2 regions of the Cupriavidus sp. OTU4054 genome follow, and region 1 is predicted to be linked to the other one. Evidence: riboswitches for the same ligand, from Rfam matches in the RefSeq annotation. Region 1 holds a riboswitch; the other holds the start of a gene.
What was found. A riboswitch is a leader RNA that binds a small molecule or an ion and turns the genes downstream of it on or off. The one in region 1 is predicted to bind glycine.
Positions count from the first base shown of each region.

Region 1 (3,169 bases):
GCCTCGTCGCGCGCGAACAGTTCGGCCGGTAACCGGATCAGGTCGTCGAAGTCGACCGCCTGATAGGCATGCAGCGTGGCCACGTAATTGCGATAGACGAGCGCGGCCTGATGTTCGTCGCCGTTGGCGGCCTGCGCGATCGCGGTCTCGGGATCGACCATGCCGTTCTTCCACAGCGAGATCGTGCCCTGCACGCTACGGATGAGCTTCTTGTCCGTGGTGGCCAGCTGCTCCTGCACGAGGCCGAAGCAGTCGTCCGAATCCATGATCGAGAACTGCGGCTTCAGGCCCAGATGCTCGGCCTCCATGCGGAGGATCTGCACGCCAAGCGAGTGGAACGTACACACCGTGAGCTGCTTGAGCGGAATGCGCTTGCCCTCGCGCGTGGTCTTGCCCTCCATCAGCTTGGCAATGCGCTCCTGCATTTCCTTCGCCGCCTTGTTCGTGAACGTCACGGCGGCGATATGGCGCGGCTCGAAGCCCTTGTCCTCGATCAGGTGGGCGATCTTCTGCGTGATCACGCGCGTCTTGCCGGAGCCCGCCCCCGCCAGCACGAGGCATGGCCCGTCCAGGTAGCGGACGGCTTCGGATTGCGCGGCGTTGAGTCCGTGGGTCATGGGGGTGGAGATCGGGAGAGATTCTGGGCGGGGTTCAGCCGGCATCGGCGTGGCCCGAAAGGCACGCACGGTCCGCCGTGCGAAAGCGGTCGATGGTAGCACGCAGATCCCGGCGGGTCCGTCACCCCGCGCGAGCGCCGGTCGAGGTGTTTCACCGGGGTAACACTTGGTAAGGGTCCGTAAGCCCGCGCAACTCGCGGCACGAATGTTGCCTCTTAGTGTCATGGCACGCGAGGTCAGCCGATTCGGAACGCCGTGCCACCCATAACTCAACACCACATGGAGGGCCATCATGACTACCTTGAACAAACTCTCGCGCGTCGCGTTGATCGGCTTGACCGTCAGCCTGTTCGCGGGCTGCGCGGACTGGTCGCCGAAGCAGCGGAATACCGCGATCGGCGCGGGCGTGGGCGCGGCCGGCGGTGCCGTGCTGACCAACGGCAGCGCGCTGGGTACGCTCGGCGGCGCGGCGGTGGGCGGCGTCGTGGGTAATGTGATTACCAACGACCGGAAGTAATTACACGCGGCATACGCGGGAGGGAATCGGGGCGCGGGCCGTTGACACCGCTCCGGCCCTCCCGTACATTCACGCGCATCCGTCCGGGAGAGCGCGCAGATCTGCGCCGCCGAAGGGGTATCACCCGAAAACTCTCAGGCACCAAGGACCGGGCGGATCGGTACAACTATGCACAGCGTTGCTACCGAACTCTGGAGAGCGACACCCGTCATTGCTTTCATGCATGATGAGCGTGTCCACCGAAGGGGCGCACGAAGCGGAGCGTGAACAACGCGCAGCGTTTCGTAATCTCTCAGGTATCGAGGACAGAGGGGTCATCCGTCGCGACGGGCATCGTGGTCAACACCACGGCGCCTCGCGACGGATGGCCCCTTTTTTGTTTTCGCGACCAAAGGAAAGCCCTCCATGACGCTCCAGGCCACGCCCCTCAACGCCATCCACCGCGCCCTCGGCGCCCGCATGGTCGACTTCGGCGGCTGGGACATGCCGGTCAGCTACGGCTCCCAGATCGAGGAGCACAATGCCGTGCGCACCGACGCCGGCATGTTCGACGTTTCCCATATGTGCGTGGTCGACCTGGCCGGCGCCAACACGCGCGCGTTCCTGCGCGGCCTGCTGGCCAACAACGTCGACAAGCTCCAGACGCCGGGCAAGGCGCTCTACTCCTGCATGCTCGACGACAAGGGCGGCGTCATCGACGACCTGATCGTCTATTTCTTTGCCGAAGATCGCTTCCGCCTCGTGGTCAACGCGAGCACGGCCCTCGGCGACATCGAATGGATCCGCGCGCGCAACGCCGCCACCGGCAGCGGTGTCACCATCACGCCCCGCCGCGGCGATGTGGTGCCCGCCGGCACGGACGCGCTTGCGATCGTCGCCGTACAGGGCCCGAACGCACGCGCCCGCGTCTACGCGGCCTTCCCGTCGACCCAGCCGGCCGACGCGCTCAAGCCGTTCAACGCCGTCGTCGTGCAGGATCCCGCCGTCGGCGAACTGATGGTCGCCCGCACCGGTTACACCGGCGAAGACGGTTTCGAACTGGTGGTGCCCGCCGAGAACGTGGCCGGCATCTGGGAGAAGCTGCACGCCGCGGGCGTCCGCCCGGCCGGGCTGGGCGCGCGCGACACGCTGCGCCTCGAGGCCGGCATGAACCTGTACGGCCAGGACATGGACATCGAGACCTCGCCGCTGGACGCCGGCCTCGCCTGGACCGTCGATCTGCAGAGCGAACGCGATTTCACGGGCAAGGCGGCGCTCGTCGCCAACGGCCAGCAGCGTAACTTCCTCGGCCTGATCCTGCGCGACAAGGGCGTGCTCCGCGCGCACCAGAAGGTCGTCACCGCCTCCGGCGACGGCGAGATCACGAGCGGGACGTTCAGCCCCTCGCTGTCGCTGTCTGTCGCATTCGCACGGTTGCCGAAGGACATTGCACCCGGCGCCGAGGTGCAGGTGGAGATTCGCGACCGCAAACTGACTGCAACTGTGGTTAAACTGCCGTTTGTGCGCAATGGCAAGGCACTCGTGAGCTGACGCTCGCAACCACGGTCGCCCAACAACACGATGGACCGCCGGCAGGCATGGCCGCCCGCCGGCACCCCAACCCCGATATCTGCATCCGGAGAACCCTCATGAACTTCCCCGCCGACCTCAAGTACACCGAGTCGCACGAGTGGGTACGCGTCGAAGCCGACGGCACCCTGACCATCGGCATTACCGACCACGCGCAGGACGCGCTGGGCGACATCGTCTTCCTGGAACTGCCCGAGGTCGGCCGCACGGTCGGTGCCGGCGACGCGCTGGCCGTCGTGGAATCGGTGAAGGCCGCTTCCGACATCTACGCGCCGGTGGCCGGTGAAGTCATCGCCGTGAACGAGGCCGCAACGGCCGCTCCGGAAAGCGTCAACGCCAACGCGTTCGACGCGTGGCTGTTCAAGCTGAAGCCGGCCAACGGCGACGACGTGAACGGCCTGATGAACGTGGACGCCTACAAGGCCAGCGTCGGCGCCTGAGCCGACATCGCTTCCCGCTGAGCCGG
Region 1 covers NZ_JASATF010000027.1:87,705-90,873, forward strand. The annotation lists gene AAHB16_RS26215 (UvrD-helicase domain-containing protein) at 1-617, opposite strand, end outside; gene AAHB16_RS26220 (glycine zipper 2TM domain-containing protein) at 910-1,134, shown strand; glycine riboswitch at 1,209-1,295, shown strand; glycine riboswitch at 1,316-1,453, shown strand; gene gcvT (glycine cleavage system aminomethyltransferase GcvT) at 1,540-2,664, shown strand; gene gcvH (glycine cleavage system protein GcvH) at 2,763-3,143, shown strand.

Region 2 (3,169 bases), on a different contig from region 1:
TCGAAATGGACGATGCGGCGCGCGAACGCGGCGAGCCATCGCTGATCGACGAGGACTTCGTGCGCCGTCATACGCATGGCTACGATGCGTTCGTCGCCGACCTGCGCGCCGAGAACTGGGCCGACATCGTCGAGCAGTCGGGCACGACGTTCGAGGAAATCGACGCGCTGACCGGCGTCTATGCGCGCGGCAAGAACGTGATTGCCTGCTGGGGCATGGGCCTGACGCAGCACAAGAACTCGGTGCCGACGATCCAGATCCTCACGAACCTGATGATGATGCGCGGCAATATCGGCCGCCCGGGTGCGGGCCTGCTGCCGGTGCGCGGCCACTCGAACGTGCAGGGCAACCGCACGGTCGGCATCGAGGAGCAACCGACCGAGGCGTTTCTCGATCGGCTGGAGAAGGCGTTCAACTTCGAGCCGCCGCGCAAGCACGGCTATGACGTGGTCAACACGATCTCGGCGATGCTCGAAGGCAAGGTGAAGGTCTTTGTCGGCCTGGGCGGAAACTTTGCGGCGGCCACGCCGGACACGCCGCGCACGCAGCAGGCGCTGCGCCAGTGCGACCTGACCGTGCACATCGCGACCAAGCTCAATCGCAGCCACCTGATCCACGGCCGCGACGCGCTGATCCTGCCCACGCTGGGCCGCACGGAGATCGATATGCAGAATGGCGTGCCGCAGGGCGTCACCGTGGAAGACTCGGTCTGCATGGTGCACGTGTCGTACGGCATGAACAAGCCCGCGTCCCCGGACCTGATGTCGGAGACCGCGATCATCGCCAACATGGCCGCCGCGACGCTCGGCAATCGCAAGATCGACTGGCTCTGGTACGCACAGGACTACGCGCGCATTCGCAATGCCATCGAGAAGGTGCTGCCAGGTTTCGAGGACTACAACGCGCGCATCGCCGTGCCGGGCGGCTTTCATCTGACGCCGCCGGCGCGGGACCGCATCTGGGATACGCCGTCGGGCAAGGCCGAGTTCCTCGTGCACCCGATCGTCAAGGACACGCCGATCCGCCAGGCGCGCGCCGAGCACGGGGACAAGCTGCTCGTGATGATGACCACGCGCTCGCACGACCAGTACAACACGACGATCTATGGCCTGAACGACCGTTATCGCGGCGTGTTCGGCCTGCGCCGCGTCGTGTTCATCAATCCGTCCGATATGGATCGCCTGGGCTTCAAGGCGGGGCAGCACGTCGATATCACGAGCGTGTGGGCAGACGGCGTGACGCGGCATGTCCAGGATTTCCGCCTCGTGCCCTACGACATCCCGGCCGGCTGCATCGGCACCTACTATCCGGAGACCAACCCGCTGGTGCCGCTGGAGAGCACCGGCGACGGTTGCGGCACGCCGACGTCGAAGTCCGTGCCGGTGTTGCTGACGGCCGCCGCCTGAGGGACACGCCAGCAACGGCGGTGCTTGACAGCCTGACGGGTTGATAGGCATAGTAGCCCGCGACATCGGGAGAGTCCGCGCCCCCACGCAGCAGCGAGGGCGCGGCGCCGAAGGAGCAACCGCCCCGGAATCTCTCAGGTACCACGGACCGGTGTCACCATTGCACTCTGAAGAACCACGGCGCGTACGTCCGCCGGCGGTACCGAAGGAGCAAGCGATGCGCCCCGCCCTGCCCCGCCCTGCCCTGTTGGGCGGCCGTTGGGAGGCGGCGCATCCGCGAATCTCTCAGGTCAAGGACAGAGGGGGCGTCCGCATTGCGCAATCCTGCGCACGGACTGCCATTTCCCTGACGTCCGGAAGACCTTTCCATGAAAACCATTGCAGTGATTGGCGGCGGCATTACCGGCGCCACGACCGCTTACGCCCTCGCCCGGCGCGGCCTCTCCGTCACGATGTTCGAACGTCACCGCTATGCGGCGATGGAGACATCGTTCGCCAATGGCGGGCAGCTATCGGCGTCCAACGCGGAAACCTGGACGCACTGGTCCACGCTGTTCAAGGGCCTCAAATGGATGCTGCGCAACGACGCGCCGCTGCTCGTGAATCCGCGCCCGTCGTGGCACAAGCTGAGCTGGTTTGCCGAGTTCATCGCATCGATGCCCCGCTACCGCGCGAACACCGTGGAGACGGCCCGGCTGGCCATCGCCGCGCGCGCCCATCTGTTTGCGTGGGCAGAAGCCGAAAACATCGACTTCGACCTGAAGCGCCGCGGCATCCTGCATATTTACCGCAACAAGGCTGGCTTCGACCATGCGGGACGCGTGTCGGCGATGCTGGCGGAGGGCGGGCTCGAGCGCCGCGCCGTGACGCCCGAGGAAATGCGCGCGATCGAGCCGACGCTGGCCGGCACGTATTACGGCGGCTATTACACAGAAAGCGATTCCACTGGCGATATCCACAAGTTCACGACGGGGATTGCCGCCGCGGCGGCGCGGCATGGCGTGACCACGCTCTATGACCAGCAGGTGACGGCGGTGAACACCGATGGGACATCGGCCCGCGTCACGTCCGTGTGCGACGGACTGCCCGCCACGCGCGAGTTCGACGCGGTGGTGGTCTGCGCGGGCGTGGCCAGCCGCGACTTTGCGCGCCAGCTCGGCGATCGCGTGAACATCTATCCGGTGAAGGGGTATTCCATCACGGTCAATCTCAACGATGCCGCGAGCCAGTCCGCTGCGCCGACCGTCAGCCTGCTCGACGACGAGACCAAGCTCGTGACCAGCCGGCTGGGCGCCGACCGGTTTCGCGTGGCGGGCACGGCCGAATTCAACGGCATCAACCGCGATATCCGCGCGGATCGCATCCGTCCGCTCGTCGATTGGGTCCATCAGTGCTTCCCCGGCGTGAGCACGCGCAGCGTGGTGCCGTGGGCCGGACTGCGGCCGATGATGCCGGACATGATGCCGCGTGTGGGACGCGGCCGCGCCGCGAACGTGTTCTACAACACCGGCCACGGGCATCTGGGCTGGACGCTGTCCGCGGCGACCGCCGACATGATCGGCGACGTGGTGGCCGGCGTCGCGGCGGGCACGGCGGTGCGGCTGGCCGTGGCGTAGGTGGTTGACAGGGGTCCGGGATCGTCCTATCGTGCGATTGTCCTAGTTCAAACATTGTTTGAACTAGGACGTTATCGATTTCTGCTTACAGGAGGCACCATGACCCCAATTCCCACCGACATTCCCCTGAAGATCGGCGGCCTCATC
Region 2 covers NZ_JASATF010000028.1:39,511-42,679, forward strand. The annotation lists gene AAHB16_RS26420 (FdhF/YdeP family oxidoreductase) at 1-1,406, shown strand, start outside; glycine riboswitch at 1,463-1,567, shown strand; gene AAHB16_RS26425 (D-amino acid dehydrogenase) at 1,775-3,022, shown strand; gene AAHB16_RS26430 (DJ-1/PfpI family protein) at 3,122-3,169, shown strand, end outside.
Region 2: it holds a riboswitch for glycine, as region 1 does, so the genes downstream of both, AAHB16_RS26425 (D-amino acid dehydrogenase) here and gcvT (glycine cleavage system aminomethyltransferase GcvT) in region 1, are expected to answer to the same signal.